3 regions of the Burkholderia sp. FW306-1C-G01B genome follow, and region 2 is predicted to be linked to each of the others. Evidence: riboswitches for the same ligand, from Rfam matches in the RefSeq annotation. Region 2 holds a riboswitch; each other region holds the start of a gene.

Region 1 (7,127 bases), on a different contig from region 2:
GGACAGCGGAAGCGGCGACGCAACGCCCGCATCGACGATCTCGAGCGTGCTCTGCGCGACGCCCGAGAACGCGTTGATCGCCGCGCCGCCGGCCAGGAAGTTCGCAACCATCTGCGCGGTCACCGCTTGAGGGTAAGGACTCACGCCCTCGGCCGCGATCCCGTGGTCGCCGGCGAACACGATCGTCACCGGGCGCTGCACGGTCGGCCGCTCGGTGCGCTGGATCAGGCCGATCTGCAGCGCGACCGCCTCGAGCTGGCCGAGGCTGCCGGGCGGCTTGGTCTTGTGGTCGATCACATGCTGCAGGCGCTTGCGCAGCGCGTCGTCGAGCGGCGCGATCGCGGGTGGAAAGTGGGTCGGAGTCGTCATCGGGAAGCCGTGTCGTTGGCGCGGCCTGCGCCGCGCATCGGAAAGGAAAAGGTCATTGTCGCTCAGGCCATGCAGGCAGCAGCGCGTCGCGGCCATGCTCGCGGATCAGCACGAGCGGATAGCCGAACGCATCACTCGCACGCTCGGGCGTCAGCACGTCGTGCACGGGGCCGGCCCACGCATGGCCGCGGCCGTCGAGCAACAGCGCATGCGTCGCGAAACGCCGCGCGAGATTCAGGTCGTGGCACGAGAACAGCACCGTGCGCGGGCCCGCGTCGAGCCATGCGGCCAGCGCGGTCAGGCAGTCGATCTGGTGATGCAGGTCGAGATGCGCGAGCGGCTCGTCGAGCAGCATCAGCGACGCATCCTGGCACAGCGTCGCGGCCAGCGCGACGCGCTGCCGCTCGCCGCCCGACAGCGACAGCACGTCGCGCGACGCGAGCGCGGTCAGGTCGAAGGTCGCAAGCGCGTCGCGCGCGGCCGCGCGGTCGCCGTCGCGCTCCCAGCCCCAGCCGCCGAGATACGGAAAGCGGTTGAGCAGCACCGTGTCGAACACGGTCGCGCTGAATGCATCGTGCAGTTGCTGCGGCATCAGCGCGCGACGCTGCGCGAGCTGCGTGGGCGGCCATGCGGCAAGCGGCCGGCCATCGACCTCGACCCGGCCGCCGGCCGGCGGGTGCAGCCCCGCGAGCGTCGCGAGCAGCGTCGTCTTGCCCGCGCCGTTCGGCCCCGCGACGCACCAGATTTCGCCGGGGCGGAAGGCCTGCGTAAAGCCGTCGAGCAGCGTGCGCGCGCCGGCCTTCAGCGTCAGGTCGACGGTCGCGCAGGCCATGTCGTTGCCGGAAGCAGCGGCGTACTGCGCAGTGCCTGTCATCGCATCGGCCTCCTCAGCAACATCCACAGGAACACCGGCACGCCGATCAACGCGGTCATCACGCCGACCGGCAGTTGCGCGGGCGCGATCGCGGTGCGCGCGAGCAGGTCGGCCGCCATCACGCCGCCGCCGCCCGCGAGCATCGCGGCCGGCAGCAGCATGCGCTGGTCGTTGCCGAATGCGAGCCGCAGCGCGTGCGGCACGACGAGGCCGACGAAGCCGATCGTGCCGGCCGTCGTCACCGCGGCCGCCGCGGCCAGCGACGCGACGAGATAGATCCGCACGCGCAGGCGCGCGACGGGTACGCCGAGCGCGAGCGCGGTCGCGTCGCCACGCAGCAGCACGTTCAATTGCGGCGCGGCCGGCAGCGCGACACATGCGGCCAATAGCAGCGCGCCCCACGCGAACCACGGTGCGGTCACGCCGTTCAGGTCGCCCGTCAGCCAGAAGATGATCCCGCGCAACCGCGCATCGGGCGCGAGCGACAGCAGCAGCGTGACGAGCGCGCCCCACCCTGCCGCGATCACGACACCGGTAAGCAGCAGCCGCGGCGACGCGTCACGCGAGTCGCCGCGCCACAGCTCGCGGCGCGCGAGGCCGAGCACGAGCGCAACCGACACGAGCGCGCCGGCGAACGCCGACGCATCAACGAGCCACCACGCACCGCCCGCGATCATCGCGACAAGCGCAAACCCGGCCGCGCCGCCGGACACGCCGAGCACGTACGGTTCCGCGAGCGGGTTGCGCAGCAGCACCTGCAGCAGTGCACCGGCAAGCGCGAGCAGCGCGCCGCATGCAAAGCCCGCGAGCGCGCGCGGCAGGCGCAGCGTGCGGACGATGTCGGCGAACAGCGCGTCGCCGCCATGCGGCACGAGCGACGCGAGCGCCTGCCACGGCGACATCGGCACGCTGCCGATCGACAGCGACGCGACGAACAGCAACGCGACCGCGGCGGCCAGCGCGGCCCAGATCGCGGCGGCGCGCGCGGCGCTCATGCCGCGCACGGCGCTGCGCACGACGCGCGGCGCATCCGCTTACTGCTGCTGCCAGCCGAGCGTGACATAGGCGCCGCGCTTCGGCGTGTTGTAGGCGTATGCAAGCTCGTAGTCCTTGTCGAGCAGGTTATCGATGCGCGCGCTGACGTACCACGACTTCGTGATGTTGTAGCGCGCGGACAGGTTGACGATCCCGTAGCCGCCGAGCCGCCCGCCGCCCGGATCGTTGCGCGCGCCGCTCACGAGCCATTCGCCGCCGACACGCCACGCGCCGAATGCGCGGTTCACGGCCATCGACGCGAAACGTCGCGCGCGGCGGTCGAGATCCTGATTCTGCGTTTCGTTGACCGGGTTCTGCAACGTGGCGGCAACCCGTACGTCGGTCGCGCCGACATGCCCCTGCCACGATCCTTCGAGCCCCTGCACCTTTGCGCTGCCGACGTTCTGCGCAATATAGTAGAAACCGCTCCCGTCGGGCCGATAGTTGATCAGGTTCGCGTAGCGCGTCTGGAACGCGGTGAGCCGCATCACGCCCACCGCATCGGACGCATACTGCAGCGCGGCCTCGATCGAATGGCTGTGCTCCGGCTGGATCGACGGATTGCCGGCCATCGGGTAATAGAGGTCGTTGAAGCTCGGCGCGCGAAACGCGTCCGAATAGCTCGCGGTCACCTTCCAGCGATCGGTCAGTTCAAGGCCGTAGCCGAGATAGTAGGAATTGGCGCCGCCGAAGTCCGAGTACTGGTCGCGGCGCAGGTTCGCCTGGAACTGCTGGCGGCCGAAGCGCCCCGAATAACCGATCCAGCCGGAATTCACGTGACGCTGCGGCGCGGCATACGCATTCGACATGAACTGCTGGTCGAGCCGCTCGTAGCCGGCCTGGATCAGGTGATCCGGTGCGATCCGGAAATCGTTCTGCCACGTGTACTGGCGGTTGTCGGTATTGAAGTGATCGGTATAGACGCCGTTCAGCGCCGACTGGCTGCGATCGTTGCCGGTCGACACGCTCAAGTGAGCGGTCCACCAGTCGGTCAGCTTGCCGTTCGCGAACGCACGCACCTGCTGCACGCGCGAATAGAGGTTGTTCAGGTCGGTCGGCACGCCCCACGCATTGTCGTAGCTGTCGTTGCCATTCGACTGGAAGTAGCTGACGCCCGCATCCCAGCGGTCGTTGAAGCGGTGGCGCAGCGCCGCGGTGATGCTCTCGTTCAGGTAGCCGTTCGCATTCGGGTTCGCATTCGGCTTCTTCGCCGGGTCGAGCGCGGAAAAACCGTTGTCCTTGTCGCGTGCGATCGACACGCTGAACGTCGTCTTCCCGTCGCCGTCGAGCCGGCCCGCTACGCCGGCCTGCTGCGTCTGAGTGCCGTAGCTGCCGACTCCGACCGCGAAGTTGAAGCGCGGCGGATGATTGCCGCCGTCCTTCGTGAACACCTGCACGACGCCGCCGATCGCGCCCGAGCCGTACAGCGACGACACGTTGCCGTTGACGATCTCGACGCGCTCGATCTGATCGAGCGGCAGCTGGCTCAGTTGCGCGGCACCGAGACTCGCGGAATCGACCCGCACGCCGTCGATCAGCACGAGCGACTGCGTCGACTCCGCGCCGCGCAGAAACATCGTCGCGCTCGCGCCGGGGCCACCGTTACGCACGATCTGCGCGCCGGGTGCGAACGCGAGCAACGTCGGCAGATCGGCGCCCGGATGCGCGGCGATATCCTGCGCGTCGAATACGGTGGTTTGCGGAATCGTGTCGGCCAGCGCCTGCGGCGCGCGCTGCGCGGTGACGACGACCGGTTCGAGCATGGTCGCAGCGGCAGGCCGGGCCGCTGGCGCGGCGGACGTTGCCGCGGGTACGGCGGGCGCCGAGGTCTGCGCGGCGGCGGCAAGCGGCAGTCCGCAGAGCGCGCCGAGCGCCGTGCGGACGATTGGGGTCAGCATGAAGATATCCCGTGAAGCACTGCGCGCCCCGCCTCCCCGCAGGCCGCGCGTCACGAAGCCCGTGCGGGCTCCCCGCCTCGGCCGGTATCCGGGCTGGCGGCGTACCGGCTCGCCTTCCCGCGCGATGACGCGCAGTGGCCCGCGCCCGCGTGCGAAACCTGCACGCGGAACGCGCCTGAGCCGGCCTGCGTCACTGGACGCGGCCGCTTACCGTTGCGGGGGCAGCGCAGGTTGGCGGCCTCCCGGCGGAGCCCGCTCCCTGCTTCCCGTTTAACCGCGCGTTCCACGCGCGAGCACCGAGGCGGCGCCAGTTTAGGAGCCGCTCGCGCGAGCGTCAAGGAAGCGTCCGGACCCGCACGTGGCGCGCCTATTCGCGGCAAGAAGCGGGGGTGTTACGACTGGAAACGTTACAGATGTCGGATTGCGCGTTATTCCGCGCTAAAATGCTGGGTCTTTAGAGGACGCAGCAAATGCTCAACGAACTCGAAACCCTATCTCAAAATATTGGCCGTCTGATTTCGCTGAACAAGCGCTATCACTCGGAACGGCTCGCGCTCGAGGAGCAGGTCGCGCAATTGCGCGCGGAAGCGGACACGGTCCGCGCGGAACTCGCGCAACTGCGCGATGAACGCAATGCGCTCGCGGCCGAGCGCGACACGCTGTCGGCAAAGATCGACGACGCACAGGTGAAACTGAACGCGATTCTCGAAAAGCTGCCGCGCTCGAAAAGCGCGGAGCAAGCCGACAACCAGCTCGACCTGCTGGATGCGCAGGCGCGTACGGATGGCGATGACGCGGCCAGCCACGGAGAACATGCATGAGTACCAAGCAGATCGAAGTCTCGATTCTCGGTCAGGCGTATCGTCTCGCCTGTTCGGCCGAGACCGAAGCGGCGCTGCTCGAGGCGGTCGCGCGCGTCGACGCCGAAATGTCGAAAATCCGCTCGAACAGCTCGGTACGCGGCACCGATCGCATCGCGGTGATGGCGGCACTGTCGCTCGCATCGGAATTGCTGCGGCTGCAAACGAGCGTGCGTCACGGTGAAGCATTTCCGGCGGAGGAAATCCGTCGTACAATGCACCAGATGAACGAACAGCTCGGCGCGGTGCTCGCACAGCACGAGACGCAGTAACGTTTTAATCGATGCGTCGATTCCCCTTGATCTCGGCGATCAACGGTGGTCAAATTGGCGCATCGAAACACAGTTCAGTCAGCTTCCCTGCCTGGTTCGCCAAGGTCATATATTCCTTGAACCAATGCCATGTGCACGGTTGCGGAAATTTGTAGCACGGGCGCGCGCGTCACTCTGTCTGATGTACCCGAAGTGCTGCTAACTGCGACCAATTCTGAACCTCAGGTTCAGGATGCCGGCCTAGCGGCCAAGGCGGGGGCCTATCCAACGGCATCGGGCGAGTCCCGGTGCCGTTTTCTTTTTCAGGGTCTGTTTGCATGTGCAACGCGCATGCAAACAGACCCTCATGCCTCCTACTGCGTCGATCACGATCCATGCAATACTGGCTGATGAAGTCCGAACCGGACGAAGCAAGCATCGACGATCTCGCCAACGCACCGCAGCGCTCGCTGCCGTGGACCGGCGTGCGTAACTATCAGGCGCGCAATTTCATGCGCGACACGATGAAGATCGGCGACGGCGTGCTGTTCTATCACTCGAGCTGCCCCGAGCCGGGCATCGCAGGCGTCGCCGAAGTATCGTCGACGCCCTACCCCGATCCCACGCAGTTCGATCCGAAAAGCCCCTATTACGACCCGAAGTCGACGCAGGAAGCGCCGCGCTGGCTGCTCGTCGACGTGCGCTATGTGAAAAAGTCGCCGCTCGTGCCGCTCGCCGCACTGCGCGAACACGACGAACTCGCCGACATGCGCGTGCTCGCACGCGGCAACCGGTTGTCGATCACACCGGTCACGCGCGCAGAATGGCGGTTCATCACCGAAAAGCTGATGAAGTAGGCGCACGCAGTAGGCGCACGCGCCAAACGTCAAATCTGGTCAGCACGCGCTGCCGCCGCGGAACTCGCGGGTCTTTCGCGCAGCCTAAGCAACCGCTGTCGGCCAATCGGGCCGGCTGTTGTTTTTTTCGCGCGGTACGCCCGCGTCGCGCACGCGTGATCCGCGTGCGCGCCCTCGCACAAGGAGTCCAACAATGACCAAGAAATCCGCACTCGCGCTGTCGCTCGCACTCGCCGCCGCCGTTCCCGTCGCGCTGACGCTCGCGTCGCCCGCCGCGCACGCGCAGACCGCGAACCCGCACTTCCCGGAACCGGCGGGCGTGCTGTCGCTTTCGTCGCAGGCCAGCGCCGACGTGCCGCAGGACATCATCCACATCACGCTGTTCTACGAGCAGCAGGCAAAGGATCCGGGCAGCCTCACGTCCGCGCTGAACCAGCGTGCCGATGCCGCGCTGTCGCAAGCGAAGGGCGTACCGGGCGTCACCGCGCACACGGGTGCATTCTCCGTGTATCCGAGCACCGATCGCGACGGGAAGATCTCCGCATGGCGCGGCCGCACCGAGGTCGCGCTCGAATCGCGCGATTTCGCCGCGGCGTCGAAGCTTGCAGGCCAACTGTCGAACCTGATGCAGGTCGCGAACGTCGAGTTCTCGCTGTCGCCTGAAGCGCAGCGCACGGCCGAGCAGAAGCTCACGACCGAAGCGATCAAGTCGTTCCGCGCCCGCGCTGACGAAGCCGCGAAGGCGTTCGGCTACAGCAGCTACACGATCCGCGACGTCAACGTCGGCAGCGGCCGCAACGTGCAGCCGTACCCGCGCATGATGGCGATGGCCGCGGCGCCGATGGACAGCGCGAAGATGAGCGCACCGATCGCGGTCGAAGGCGGCAAGGCCACCGTGTCGGTCACCGTCAACGGCTCGGTGCAGATGAAGTAACGCGCAACGCGCGGCTGTCGGAAACGCAAAACGCCGGCCCTCGGGTCGG
Region 2 (7,127 bases):
TGTTCGCGCTGGCGGCGGGTTTTGCGCCGCGGCTCGCGCGGCGTGTTGCGAGTGCTTAGGCGGTCGGCCGCACGTCAGCCGCTCGTTTCCCGCTCCGATGGCAACCGTCGATAGGCACGCATCGCCGCAACTCGCACGCGTCTTCGTCGCACGGCCGGCACCCCCGGATCGCGGGCTGCACGTCGTCGGCCAGTGCGCCGATCAGTTGTTCGCAGATCGGCATGAGGCATGGGTTGCGAACGCGGTTCGACCGTCATCGTGCGCGTGATGTCCGCGATCGCCGATCCGCGTGCGACGCGCACCTGCGCGAACGTCGCGCCGCACTCCGGCCGGCGCAGCGTGATCAGCCCGCGCTCGCGTACAACGTCGAATCCGCGAACCCTTCGGCGTCGAGCACGCGCCCGATCAGGATCAGCGCGGTGCGCTCGATCTGCGTGCCCTGCACCTTGCCGACGATGTCGGCGAGCGTGCCGGTCACGCGTTCCTCGTCGGGCCAGCTCGCGCGATAGATCACCGCGACCGGGCAATCGGCGCCGTAATGCGGCAGCACTTCGTCGACGATGCGCGCGAGATGGCGCACGCCGAGATGGATCGCGAGCGTCGCGCGGTGCGCGGCGAGCGAGCCGAGCGCTTCGCCTTCCGGCATCGTCGTCTTGCCCGCGAAGCGCGTGAGGATCACCGTCTGCGCAACGCCGGGCAGCGTCAGCTCGACGCCGAGCGTCGCCGCGCACGCGGCCGTGGCCGTCACGCCCGGCACGATTTCGTACGGAATCCCGAGCGCCTTCAGCCGGCGGATCTGCTCGCCGATCGCACCGTACAGCGACGGATCGCCCGAATGCACGCGCGCGACGTCCTGCCCTTTCGCATGCGCGGCGGCGAGCAGCGCGACGATCGCGTCGAGGTCGAGTTCGGCCGTATTGACGACCTGCTCCGCGCGATGGCCGTCGAGCACGGCCGCCGGCACCAGCGAGCCCGCATACAGGATCACCGGGCAGGTGCGCACGAGGCGTTGGCCCTTCACCGTGATCAGCTCCGGGTCGCCGGGGCCCGCGCCGATGAAATACACCGTCATCGAAAAATCTCCGTCAATTCGTTGGACGATCGGCCGCGCGGCGTCACGCGCGCGCGGCCGGATCGAGTGCGTCGACCAGCGCGGCGGCCGAGTCGAACGTGCGGTCGGCGTCGGGCAACGGCGGCCGCCGCAGCATCACGACCGGCAGCCTGCGTTCGCGCGCGACGTCGAGCTTGGCCTCGGTGGCCGCACCGCCGCTGTTCTTGCTGACGACGACGTCGATCCCCATCAGCGCGAACAGCGCGCGCTCGCCGTCGAGCGTGAACGGCCCGCGCGCGGCAACGATCTGCGCGTGCGCGTTGCCGGGATGCGCGTCGAGGCAGCGCACGAGCCAGAACTGGTGCGGCGGAATCGCATCGAGATGCGCGAGCGGCTCGCGGCCGAGCGTGAACAGCGGCCGCTTGAACGGCGCGAGCGCGGCCTCGATGCCGGCCCAGTCGTCGACCATCCGCCAGTCGTCGCCGGGTTGCGGCACCCATGGCGCGCGGCGCAGCGCCCACAGCGGCACGCCCGCGTCGCGCGTCGCGGCAGCGGCATTCGCGCTGATTTGCGCGGCATACGGATGTGTCGCGTCGATCACGAGGCCGATGCCGGCGCTGCGCAGATACGCGGCCAATCCGGCGGCGCCGCCGAAACCGCCGACGCGCACGTCGCAGCGCAGGTCGTCGGGCACCTTGCCGAGGCCGGCCAGGCTATACACGTGATGCGGGCCGAGCGCGCGCGCGATTTTCAGCGCATCGCCGGTGCCGCCGAGCAGCAGGATGCGCGCGCTCATCGCGCCTGCCCGACGAAGCGGCCCTGCCGGTCGATCGCGAACATCTCGACGGCGACCGAAGGCGGCACGATATCGCGCGCGACGCGCAGCGCCTGCGCGCAGACGAGATCGCCGAGCGGCACGCCCGCGGCCAGCGCCAGCTTCAGCGCCTCCTGGCTCGTGTTCGCGGCGCGCATCGCGGCCTGCAGCGCATCGCTCGCACCGGCCTCGGCCGCCCACTGCGCGAGCAGCGGCAGGTCGATGCTCGAATGGCGGCTGTGCAGGTCGAGGTGGCCGGCCGCGAGCTTGCTGAGCTTGCCGAAGCCGCCGCACATCGACAGCCGCGCGACCGGCGCGCGCCGCAGATGCTTGAGCACCGCGCCCGCGAAATCGCCCATCTCGACCAGCGCCATGTCGGGCAGGTGGTAGTGCGCGCGCATCGCGTCTTCGCTCGTGTTGCCCGTGCACGCGGCGATATGCTGGATGCCGTTCGCGCGCGCGACGTCGATGCCCTGGTGGATCGACGCGATATAGGCCGAGCACGAGAACGGCCGCACGATGCCGGTCGTGCCGAGGATCGACAGCCCGCCGACGATGCCGAGGCGCGGGTTCATCGTCTTCAGCGCGAGCGCTTCGCCGCCTTCGACGCCGATCGTCACGTCGAAGCCGCCCGTGTAGCCGTGCTCGGCCGCCAGCGCGTCGAGGTGCGTCGTCATCATCTGGCGCGGCACCGGGTTGATCGCCGGTTCGCCGACCGGCAGCGTCAGCCCCGCACGCGTGACCGTGCCGACGCCCGGCCCCGCGTGAAAACGCACGCCGGGCGCCGCCGCGAGCGCGACGCGCGCGAAGATCAGCGCGCCGTGCGTGACGTCGGGATCGTCGCCGGCATCCTTGATCGTGCCGGCTTCGGCGCCGTCGGCCGTGATCCGGCAGAACTCGAGCCGCATCATCACGCGCTGCCCCTTCGGCAGCACGATCTCGACCGCATCGTCCGCGTGGCCCGCGAGCAGCAGGCGCGCGGCCGCGAGCGACGTCGCGGTCGCGCAGCTGCCGGTCGTGTAGCCGAAGCGCAGCGGTGCGTGCTGTTCGGGGGTTTCGTCGCGCATCACGCGTCCATCGGGTTCGACGGTCCGGCCGCGTCGGGCTTGCGCACGTCGTACAGCGTGACCGGCAACGGCTGCCGCCAGGTATCGAAGCGGCCGAGCGGCTCCGCATGCGCGAGCGACACCCGCGTGAGCGTGCCGCCGTGCACATCGCGCCATGCGGCGAGCGCCATCTCGCCCTGCAGCGTGACCGCGTTCGCGACCAGCCGGCCGCCGGGTTTCAGCGACGACCAGCACGCGTCGAGCACGCCGGGCGCCGTCGCACCGCCGCCGATGAAGATCGCATCCGGCGCGGCGAGCCCGGCGAGCGCGTCGGGTGCGCGCCCCGCGATGAGTTGCAGGCCCGGCACGCCGAGCGCGTCGCGGTTGTGCTCGATGTAGCGCTGCCGCTCCGCATGCGCTTCGATCGCAATCGCCTGGCATGACGGATGCGCACGCATCCATTCGATGCCGATCGAGCCGCTGCCGGCGCCGACGTCCCACAGCAGCTCGCCGGGCGCGGGCGCGAGGCGCCCGAGCGTCACCGCGCGCAGGTCGCGCTTGGTGAGCTGGCCGTCGTGGCGGTACGCATCGTCGGGCAGGCCGGGCGTGAGCGCGCGGCGCGGCGCGTCGGGGCCGGCCTGGCAGTCGAGCGCGACGAGATTGAGCGCGGCCGTTTCGTCGACGTTCCAGTCCTGCGCGAGGCCGTCGACACGCCGCTCGAGCGGGCCGCCCAGATGTTCGAACACGCTGATGCGCGTCGGCCCGAAGCCGCGTGCGGCGAGTTCGGCCGCGACGGCGGCCGGCGTGCGGCCGTCGGCGCTCAGCACGAACAGGCGCCGGCCCGGCAGCAGGTGGCGCGCGAGCGTCGCGAGCGGACGCCCGACGAGCGATACCGCGCCGATATCCTGCAGCGCCCAGCCGAGGCGCGCGGCCGCGAGCGACAGCGACGACGGCGCGGGCAGCACGCGCCATTCGTCGGGGGAAAGCTCGCGCGCGAGCGTGGCGCCGACGCCGAACAGCATCGGGTCGCCGCTCGCGAGCACGCAGACGGGCGACGGGCGACGCGCCAGCACGCCCGCGACGTCGAACGGCGACGGCCACGTTTCGCGCGCGGCCGGCAGCCGTGCGGGCAGCATGTCGAGATGCCGCTGCGCGCCGACGACGAGCGTCGCGTCGAGCAGCGCGCGCCGCGCGCTGCGTCCGAGCCCCGCGTAACCGTCGTCGCCGATGCCCACTACCGTCAGCCACGCCGTCATGCACCCTTCCCCATCGTTCGATTCCATCGTGTCGCCGCGCGGCCGAAAAAGGGCCGGCGCAGCCGTCCGCATTGCGAAAGACGGCATGGTACCGTGTTCCATCCCGCGTTTCACCTGCCGGCCCGCCGGCGCCGGGCCAACCCCCGCTTCGTCCGCCGAGAACGGCTTTCCGGTCGCGAATTGCGGTCGAAATCGGGTATCCTACGGCCGTTCGTTCGCCGGTGCCCTTCGGGGCCGAAGAGGGAACACAGGGCGCGCCGCGCGCCGCTGTGGCTGCCCCCGCAACTGTAGACAGCGAGCCGATCTCCCCCCTCACGCCACTGGTTCGACCGGGAAGGCCGGGAGCCGGCGCCGACCTGTCAGCCAGGAGACCTGCCGGCCAGAAAGTGCGTGCGTGCCAGTCGGCGTCGGGCGGGGTGTACCGATGCGTTGGCCCGCGGCGCGACACTGTCCCGATACCCCGTTGAGTTCCGCCCCCGATTCGATTCCTGCGTCGCCCGTCGTGCGCCCGTCGGCCTGCCCGGGGCTCGTGCGCGTCGTCGCGGCCGCCGATGGCGGGCTGTGCCGGATCAAGCTGCCGGGCGGCCGGCTCGACGCGCGCCAGGCGCGTGCGATCGCCGCCGCCGCGCGCGCATACGGCTCCGGCGCGATCGACGCGACCAATCGTGCGAATCTCCAGCTACGCGGCATTCGCGACGGCGCGGCCGACGCGCTGACGCGCGCGTTGCTCGACGCGGGGCTCGGCCCGCGCGCCGATGTCACCGCAAAATCGACCGCGGACGCAATCGCCGATGCGGCCGCACTCGCCGCGAGCGACGACGTCCGCAATGTCATGCTCAGCCCGCTCGCCGGACACGACCCCGCCGCGCTCGTCGACAGCCGCGCGCTCGCCGTTCCGCTGCTCGACATGCTGGCCAGCGAGCCGCGCCGCGGCGAGCTGTCGCCGAAATTCGCGATCCAGCTCGACGGCGGCGAATCGGTCGCGGCGCTCGATCATCCGCACGACATCTGGCTCGCCGCATGGCGCCGCGACGACGGCGTGGTGCGCATCGCGGCCGGGCTGGCCGGCTGCCCGCCGGTCGCATTCGATGACACGCCTGCTTCGGTCGATGTGTCGCCCGACCAGAGCGTCGCGCTCGTCCGCGCGCTGCTGCTCGCGTTCCTCGATCTCGCGCCGGCCGACGTCACGCGGATGCGTGCGCTGCTCGCGACGTGCGGCGAACGGGCGTTGCTCGAACGCGCGCAGCACTACCTGCCCTTCCCGCTCGCGGCCGATCCCGCGCTCGCCGGCTGGCGACGCACGCGTTCCGACGCCGCACTGCGTTTCGGCGCGCGCTTGTCGCTCGACGCGGCGCGCTGCAGCGTCGGCGCGCAATTCGTGCTCGGGCGGCTTGATGCGACGCAGCTGGAACGGCTCGCCGCACTGGCCGAAGCCGACGGCGACGGCACGCTGTCGATGACGCCGTGGCAAGGCGTGTTCATCCACGGCGTGTCGCACGCACGCGCACCGGCCACGCTCGATGCGCTCGCGGCGCTCGGCCTCGTCTGCGCATCGTCCGACCCGCTTGCGACGCTCGTCGCGTGCACCGGCAGCGCGGGCTGCGCGAAAGCGCACGCCGACACGAAACGCGACGCGCTCGCGCTCGCCGCACGCATCGGCCATCCGGTCGACGTGCACCTGACCGGCTGCGAGCGCCACTGCGCGCTGCCGCATCCCGCTGCGCACACGCTGGTCGCGGTGGCGCCCGCGCACTACGACCTTTACCGGCGCGACGCCGCCGCGGGCCTCGGCGCCCCGCTCGCGCGCCATCTGACGATTGACCAGGCCGCGGCCCGACTGACGGGCGCACGGCATAGCCAGGACACCACCACCGATGCTTGACTACATTCGCGACGGACAGGAAATCTACCGCCAGTCGTTCGCGACGATCCGCGCCGAGGCCGACCTGTCGCAGGTTCCGCCCGATCTCGAGAAACTCGCGGTGCGCGTGATTCACGCGTGCGGGATGGTCGACGTCGTCTACGACCTGCGCTTCTCGGCCGGCGCCGGCACCGCGGGCCGTACGGCGCTCGCGGCCGGCGCGCCGATCCTGTGCGATGCGAAGATGGTTGCCGAAGGCATCACGCGCGCGCGGCTGCCGGCCGGCAATCCCGTGATCTGCACGCTCGGCGAGCCGGAGGTGCCCGACCTCGCGCGCCATCTCGGCAACACGCGCTCGGCCGCCGCGCTCGAACTGTGGCGCCCGCATCTCGCCGGCAGCGTCGTCGTGATCGGTAACGCGCCGACCGCGCTGTTCCACCTGCTCGACATGATCGACGCCGGCGCGCCGCGCCCCGCGCTGATCCTCGGATTCCCGGTCGGCTTCATCGGCGCGGCCGAATCGAAGGCGATGCTCGACGCCGACAGCCGCGGCGTGCCGTACGTCGCGCTGCTCGGCCGGCGCGGCGGCAGCGCGATGGCCGCCGCCGCGGTCAACGCGCTCGCGACGGAGGTCGAATGACGACCGCGCGCGGACGCCTGTTCGGGGTCGGCGTCGGCCCCGGCGACCCCGAACTGATGACGATCAAGGCGCTGCGCGTGCTGCAGGCCGCGCCCGTGGTCGCGTATTTCGTCGCGAAGGGCAAGAAAGGCAATGCTTACGGCATCGTCGAAGCGCACCTGCTCGACACGCAGACGCAGCTGCCGCTCGTCTATCCGGTGACGACCGAGGCCTTGCCGCCGCCGCTCTGCTACGAGACGGTGATCGCCGACTTCTACGATACGGCCGCGGAAATCGTCGCGGCGCACCTCGACGCGGGCCGCGACGTCGCGGTGATCTGCGAAGGCGACCCGTTCTTCTACGGCTCGTACATGTACCTGCACGACCGCCTCGCACCGCGCTACGACACCGAGGTCATCCCGGGCGTGTGCGCCATGCTCGGCGGCACGGCCGTGCTCGGCCAGCCGCTCGTCTATCGCA
Region 3 (7,127 bases), on a different contig from region 2:
GATCGCAACGGCAACTTTCACCCATGTCGGAATGAACTTGGTCGCGTGATCGAGTTGCTTGCGATAGTTGTCGATCGCGAGCTTGTCGTCAGCGGCAAGCGCGGGCTGGCCCGACTTCTCGATCAGGCGAATGGCTTCGGATACCAGATACATCGTGTTGCGCACGTTGTCGACGTCGCGCTGCGGCACGGCTGCCATCGAGCCCGACGCGCCGACCGCGGTCGCGAGCGACGTCGACAACTGCTGTACGGCCGGCAGCACGGCGGGCGTCAGTTCGCGACGCTGCACGTAGTGTTCGACGTCGGCGCGCGGGTTCGCGGACGGCGCGACGCCGTTCGTGTATTTCCCGAAGGTCGCGGCGGCCTGGTTCGCGACCGCAACGAAGGTCTGCGATTCGGCAGGCGTAACGGCCTTGTTCAGCGCATACGCGGTCGGCACCGTGCCGATCAGGATCAGCATGATGAGGCCCATCCCTTTCTGCCCGTCGTTCGAACCGTGCGCGAACGACACGCCCGTGCAGGTCAGGATCAGCAGGCAGCGAATCCAGAACGGCGGCGGCTGGTCCTTCGGCGGCTCCTTGTACAGCTCGGGAATCCGCACGACGGCCTTCAGCACGAGCAGCAGCAGCGACGCGCACAGGAAGCCGACGATCGGCGAGAGCAGCAGCGACTTGCCGACGCCGAGCGCCTGGCCCCAGTCGACGCCGCTCGTGCCCGACGGCCCGTGCATCAACTGGTTCATCAGCCCGACGCCGATGATCGAGCCGATCAGCGTATGCGAGCTCGACGAAGGCAACCCGAAATACCAGGTCGCGAGGTTCCAGACGATTGCGGCGATCAGCAGCGCGAACACCATCGCGAAGCCCGCGCCGCTGCCGACCTGCAGGATCAGCTCGACCGGCAGCAACTGCAGGATGCCGAACGCGACAGCGCCGCTCGAGACCATCACGCCGAGGAAGTTCCACATGCCGGACCAGATCACCGCGACGTTCGGCGTCAGCGAGTGCGTATAGATCACGGTGGCGACCGCGTTCGCGGTATCGTGGAAACCGTTGACGAATTCGAAGCCGAGCGCGATCAGCAGCGCGGCGCCGAGCATCAGGTACGGGAACAGCGATCCTTCGCGGACCGGCGACAGATCGGCGATCAGGTGCGTGGCGATATAGACGGCGCCGATCGCGAGCACCAGCAGGAAGAAGGCATAGCCGACCTGCCGGTTGCGCTCGACGGAGCCGCGATTGTTCGCGGCGGACGAAGCGGGTTGATTCATGGCGGCATCTCGTAAGGGAACCGCGTCCGATCCTAGCTGCGGCCAGCAGTCAGTTTGATGACAATCTAGACGACGAACGGTATGTCTTGCAGCGATGTAAGGTGAACGTCGGCATGCGACCGAGATGGGACACGTCGGCTCGCATCTCTGTCCACATAGTGAACACGACACGGCAGGGACTTACGCACCGGTGCCGCGCCGATCGTCGTTCGTCGTCAACGTCCAGCCGCGCGGCGATGCAACGAAGGTCGTGCACGACAGCGGCGCGACGTCGATGCGGGCTGCAGCGTAGGGAGCCATCCGCAGTGCGTGTGCGACGGCCGCGCGAACGATCGCCGCATGCGTGATCGCGACGATGTCGCGGCCAGGCGGCAGCGCGTTCAACCATGCGCCGACGCGGCGAGCGGCGGCTTCGAACGACTCTCCGCGATGCGGTGACGCAGACGGATCGGCGATCCATGCGCCCAGTTCGTCCGGCAGGTCGCGCGCGAGGTCGTGCAGCCGCTTGCCGCGCCAGTTTCCGTAGTCGATGTCGCGCAGCGCGTCATCAATGTCGGCAAGCAACCCGAGCGCATCGGCGGTCTGCCGCGCGCAGCGTGCGGGGCTGCACAGCACGAGCGAGCCGGCGACGCCTGCCCATCGGTTGCGCAGCGCGGCGGCGTCCGCGAGCCCGCGTGCATCGAGCGGATCGTCGTCGGGAAACGTGCCGGTGCGCATCGCTCGGGTCGATGCGTGTGCGATCAGGCGCAGCGAGGCATGCATGTTCATGTCGGTTTCCGGAGGGGCCGGAGCGGGTGCGCGGTCGTCCGCGGGCTTTCACTCCTTCAATACGCGGACGTTCGCGCGTACAATTCGCCCGATACGAAACGCGGAAGCCGGTGCAATCCCGGCGCGGTCGCGCCACTGTAACCGGGGAATCCCGATCCCGGAAGCCAGACCTGCCTTCGTACCCATCCAACATTTGCCGGGGCGCGATTCCCCTGAGGTGCATCCATGAGCGAAGCAGTGCTGAAGCCGGTTGTCGTGCCGGCACCCATCCCCGTCCGTGAACTGCTGCCGTGGGCCGTGTTCGCCGGCCTGATCCTGCTGCTCGCACTCTATTTCGTCGGCGCGGAACAAGGCGCGACGTCGCTCGTGCCGGGCATGGTCGTTCATGAATTCGTCCACGACGGCCGCCATCTGCTCGGCTTTCCCTGCCACTGACGCGGAGTACACGATGGTCGGAAAGCTGCTCATGCGCGGGATGCTCGCAGGCATCGCCGCGGGCCTCCTCACGTTCGGTTTCGCGAAAATCGTCGGCGAACCGCAAGTCGATCAGGCGATTTCCTTTGAAGAAAAGCTCGAGGCCGCCAAAGGCGACGTGCCGGAGCACGAGCACGAACTGGTCAGCCGCGACACGCAGGCCGGCCTCGGCCTGTTGACGGGTGTCGTGACCTACGGCGCGGCATTCGGCGGGCTGTTCTCGCTGGTCTTTGCGTATGCATACGGGCGAGGCGGCCGCCTTCCGGCACGGCCGCTGGCCGCGTGGCTTGCGCTGGCGGCATTCGTCGCGCTCGTGATCGTGCCGAACATCAAGTACCCGGCCAATCCGCCGTCGGTCGGCGATCCCGACACGATCGGCTATCGCACGGGCCTGTTCTTCCTGATGATCGCGATCTCGATCGCGACGATGGCGTTCTCGGTCAGCGTGCGCCGCCATCTGCTAGCGAAGCTCGGCCAATGGAATGCGTCGATCGTCGCGGGCCTCGTATTCATCGCGATCATCGCGGCCGTGCAGTTCGGACTGCCGTCGATCGACGAAGTGCCGGCCGCGTTCCCGGCCGCCGTGCTGTGGAAGTTCCGCGTCGCGGCCATCGGCATGCAGGCGATCATGTGGACGACGATCGGCCTGCTGTTCGGCGCATGGGTGGAACGCGACGAACGCATCGGCATGCGCGCCGCCTGACGCGCATTGCAACGGGCGTGCCTAGCGCAGCATGCGCGGCGCGCTCCACGTCGATTCGCGCGCCAGCGCGACGAACGCGGCCAGATAGTCGATCGATGCATCCGCTTCGCGGATGCCGAGGAAGATCTGCTTCGCGATCCCCTGCTTGCCGAGCTTGACCGGCACGACCGGCATCCGGTCCGCGTATTCGTCGGCGAGCCATCTCGGCAGCGCGGCCACGCCGCGCCCACTCGCAACCATCTGCAGCATGATGTCGGTCGTCTCGATCGACTTGTGGCGCCTCGGCACGATGCCGGCCGGCGTCAGGAACTGGTTGTAGATGTCGAGCCGGTCGGTTTCGACCGGGTACGTGATCAGGATCTCGTCGGTCAGTTGCTCGGGCGTCACGTAGTCGGCGTTGGCGAACCGGTGCGAGTCGGCGACCACCAGCACCTGCTCGTAGTCGAACACGGGATCGAAGCGCAGGCCCGGCTTGTTCAGCGGATCGGGCGTGACGAGCACGTCGATGTCGTAGCCGAACAGCGCACCGATGCCGCCGAACTGGAAGCGCTGCTTCACGTCCACGTCGACGTCGGGCCAGCGCGACAGATACGGCGACACGACCTTCAGCAGCCACTGGTAGCACGGGTGGCACTCCATCCCGATGCGCAGCGTGCCGCGCTCGCCCTTCGCGTACTGCCTCATCCGCTCCTCGGCGAGTTCGAACTGCGGCAGCAGCCGGTTCGCGAGCTTCAGCAGATATTGCCCGCCTTGCGTGAGCCGCAGGCCGCGGCCTTCACGATCCCAGATCGGCGTGCCGAGCTGCTGCTCGATTTTCCGGACGGTATGGCTGAGCGCCGACTGCGTGAGATGCAGCGCATTGGCGGCCGCGGTCAGCGAGCCCTGGCGCTCGACTTCACGAATGACGACGAGATGGAATCGTTCCAGCATGGATATCGCTCGCCCAACAGATGCATGAACAAATTTAATGGATGAATGAAATAATGCCATTTTATTTCATGGTTTGAAATCCCTATCATGGCTGCCGGACATTCACTACATCTGGACGGCAGCTTCATGGTCAGGACACACAACCTCGGTTTTCCGCGCATCGGCGCGAAGCGCGAACTCAAGTTCGGTCTCGAACGCTACTGGAAGGGCGAATCGTCGCGCGACGAGCTGAAGGCGCTCGGCGCCGAGCTGCGCCAGCGTCACTGGAACGACCAGCGCGATCTGGATCTGGCACCGATCGGCGATTTCGCGTTCTACGACCAGGTGCTCGACATGAGCTTCACGCTCGGCAACCTGCCGAAGCGCGTGCAGGGCTTCCACGGCGACGTGCTCGACAACTATTTCCGGGTTGCGCGCGGCCGTTCGGCGCAGTCGGCGCAAGAGCATGCGGCGTGCTGCGGCGGTGTCTCGGCCGGCGAAATGACGAAGTGGTTCGACACGAACTATCACTACATCGTGCCGGAATTCCACGCGGACACGAACTTCTCGCTCGACCCGTCGCGCCTGCTCCAGCAACTGGCCGAGGCGAAGGCGCAGGGTGTGAATGCCAAGCCGGTGATCATCGGCCCCGTCACGTACCTGTGGCTCGGCAAGGCGAAGGACGATTCCGATCGTCTCGCGCTGCTGCCGAAGCTGCTGCCCGTGTACGGCGCGCTGCTCGACACGCTGACCGCGCAGGGCGTCGAATGGGTGCAGATCGACGAACCGATTCTCGTCACCGAGCTCGACGCCGAATGGCGGCAGGCGTTCCGCACCGCGTATGCGGTGCTGGAGACGCGTCGCATCAAGCTGCTGCTTGCCACGTACTTCGGCCAGCTTCAGGACAACCTGACGCTCGCGAGCTCGCTGCCGGTCGACGGGCTGCATGTCGACGCGATCAATGCACGCGACGAAATCGACGCTCTGGTGCGCGAACTGCCGGCCGAGCGCGTGCTGTCGGTCGGCGCGATCAACGGCCGCAACATCTGGAAGACGGACCTGAGCGCGACGCTCGACTGGCTCGAACCGCTCGCGAAGCAACTGGGCGATCGCCTGTGGCTCGCGCCGTCGTGCTCGCTGTTGCACGTGCCGGTCGATCTCGCGAGCGAGGAGAAGCTCGACGCGGAGATTCGTTCGTGGCTCGCGTTCGCGCTGCAGAAGCTCGACGAGCTGAAGGTGCTCGCGACCGCGCTGAACGGCGGCCGCGACAAGGTGGCCGATGCGCTTGCCGCGAACGCCGCCGCGATCGACTCGCGCCGCCGCTCGCCGCGCGTGAACAACCCGGCGGTGAAGGCGGCGATCGCGCGCATCGACACGCAGCTCGGCAACCGCGTGAGCCCGTATACGCAGCGCGCGCCGAAGCAGTCGGCGCGACTGAACCTGCCGGCCTTCCCGACGACGACGATCGGCTCGTTCCCGCAGACCGCCGAAATCCGCCAGGCGCGCAGCCGGTTCAAGGCAGGTGCGCTCGATGAAGCCGGCTACCGCACGGCGATGAAGGCTGAAATCGAACGCAGCGTTCGCGAACAGGAGTCGCTCGGGCTCGACGTGCTCGTGCACGGCGAAGCCGAGCGCAACGACATGGTCGAATACTTCGGCGAGCAGCTCGACGGCTACGCGTTCAGCCAGTTTGGCTGGGTGCAGTCGTACGGTTCCCGCTGCGTGAAGCCGCCGATCCTGTTCGGCGACATCAGCCGCCCGAAGGCGATGACGGTCGAGTGGATCACGTATGCGCAGTCGCTGACGAACAAGCCGATGAAGGGCATGCTGACCGGCCCCGTGACGATCCTGAACTGGTCGTTCGTGCGCGACGACCAGCCGCGCTCGGTGTCGTGCTACCAGCTCGCGCTCGCGATCCGCGACGAAGTGCTCGATCTCGAGAAGGCCGGCGTGCGCGTGATCCAGATCGACGAGGCCGCGCTGCGCGAAGGGCTGCCGCTGCGCCGCGCGCAATGGAGCGAGTACCTGAAGTGGGCGGTCGAGTCGTTCCGGATCACCGCGAACGGCGTGCAGGACGATACGCAGATCCACACGCACATGTGCTATTCGGAGTTCAACGACATCATCGCGTCGATCGCCGACATGGACGCGGACGTGATCACGATCGAGACGTCGCGCTCGGACATGGAGCTGCTCGACGCGTTCGACAGCTTCAGGTATCCGAACGAGATCGGGCCGGGCGTGTATGACATCCATTCGCCGAACATCCCGACGCAGGATCACATCGTCGGCCTGATGAAGAAGGCGGCGGAACGGATTCCGGCGGAGCGTCTGTGGGTGAACCCGGATTGCGGCCTGAAGACGCGCCAGTGGGCGGAAGTGATTCCGGCGCTGACGAACATGGTCGCGGCGGCGAAGGCGCTGCGCAGCCAGGTGCAATAGCAAGCGCTGCGCCTGTCGCGACGACTGCATCCGTCCGCACGGCCGGTTCTGCAGCGTGTTCGGCGACAAGCGCAACGCGATGCTCACCGTGCGCTCGGCCTTTCGGCGGCGAAATGAAAAAGGGCGGCGTGGTTGCGCCGCCCCTTGCATGCGATGACCGGGCAGGCGAGTGAAGCAGCCTGTCCGTTGCGAACGTTACGCGGTGCGCGCGCCGCGCGGCAGCGGCTCGTTCGCCTTGCCGGGCGCACCGGCATCGTCGATGCCGACGCGGCGCGAGATCAGCCACACGCACAGCGACGACAGGATCGCGGCACTCGTGTACTGGATCGCGAGCGGCCACCATTGCGGTGCGGTGTTCTGCGCGATGATGGTCGCGACGAGCGGCGTGAGGCCGCCGGCGAGCGCGCCGCACACCTGGTATGCGATCGAGATCGCCGTATAGCGGATCCGCGCGACGAAGATGCCGCTGACGAAGCCCGCGACCACCGAGTAGTAGCCCGATTCCGCGAGCGTCGCGAGGCCGACGCCGACCGTGATCGACAGCGGCGTGCCCATGTGTACG

Evidence for each region. Region 2 has a riboswitch for cobalamin ahead of cobG (precorrin-3B synthase). Riboswitches for the same ligand answer to the same signal wherever they lie in the genome.
Region 1: linked by a shared signal. The riboswitch ahead of AC3WLY_RS21420 (TonB-dependent receptor domain-containing protein) and the one ahead of cobG (precorrin-3B synthase) in region 2 are both predicted to bind cobalamin.
Region 3: linked by a shared signal. The riboswitch ahead of AC3WLY_RS07315 (CbtB domain-containing protein) and the one ahead of cobG (precorrin-3B synthase) in region 2 are both predicted to bind cobalamin.

The regions. Positions count from the first base shown of each region.
Region 1 is NZ_JBYSWZ010000010.1:235,952-243,078, forward strand. Features, by position in the region: gene cobT (nicotinate-nucleotide--dimethylbenzimidazole phosphoribosyltransferase) at 1-369, opposite strand, end outside; gene AC3WLY_RS21410 (ABC transporter ATP-binding protein) at 422-1,243, opposite strand; gene AC3WLY_RS21415 (FecCD family ABC transporter permease) at 1,240-2,238, opposite strand; gene AC3WLY_RS21420 (TonB-dependent receptor domain-containing protein) at 2,278-4,176, opposite strand; cobalamin riboswitch at 4,239-4,492, opposite strand; gene AC3WLY_RS21425 (ATPase) at 4,647-4,997, shown strand; gene AC3WLY_RS21430 (cell division protein ZapA) at 4,994-5,308, shown strand; RNA gene ssrS (6S RNA) at 5,390-5,571, shown strand; gene AC3WLY_RS21440 (EVE domain-containing protein) at 5,683-6,144, shown strand; gene AC3WLY_RS21445 (SIMPL domain-containing protein) at 6,338-7,078, shown strand.
Region 2 is NZ_JBYSWZ010000017.1:148,716-155,842, forward strand. Features, by position in the region: gene AC3WLY_RS29150 (MFS transporter) at 1-59, shown strand, start outside; gene cobM (precorrin-4 C(11)-methyltransferase) at 344-1,072, opposite strand; gene AC3WLY_RS29160 (cobalt-precorrin-6A reductase) at 1,116-1,847, opposite strand; gene AC3WLY_RS29165 (cobalt-precorrin-5B (C(1))-methyltransferase) at 1,844-2,932, opposite strand; gene cbiE (precorrin-6y C5,15-methyltransferase (decarboxylating) subunit CbiE) at 2,932-4,167, opposite strand; cobalamin riboswitch at 4,370-4,561, shown strand; gene cobG (precorrin-3B synthase) at 4,670-6,049, shown strand; gene AC3WLY_RS29180 (precorrin-8X methylmutase) at 6,042-6,668, shown strand; gene AC3WLY_RS29185 (precorrin-2 C(20)-methyltransferase) at 6,665-7,127, shown strand, end outside.
Region 3 is NZ_JBYSWZ010000002.1:661,908-669,034, reverse strand. Features, by position in the region: gene AC3WLY_RS07325 (inorganic phosphate transporter) at 1-1,269, opposite strand, end outside; gene AC3WLY_RS07320 (histidine phosphatase family protein) at 1,450-2,037, opposite strand; cobalamin riboswitch at 2,092-2,229, shown strand; gene AC3WLY_RS07315 (CbtB domain-containing protein) at 2,263-2,472, shown strand; gene AC3WLY_RS07310 (CbtA family protein) at 2,486-3,214, shown strand; gene AC3WLY_RS07305 (LysR family transcriptional regulator) at 3,236-4,144, opposite strand; gene metE (5-methyltetrahydropteroyltriglutamate--homocysteine S-methyltransferase) at 4,271-6,565, shown strand; gene AC3WLY_RS07295 (MFS transporter) at 6,761-7,127, opposite strand, start outside.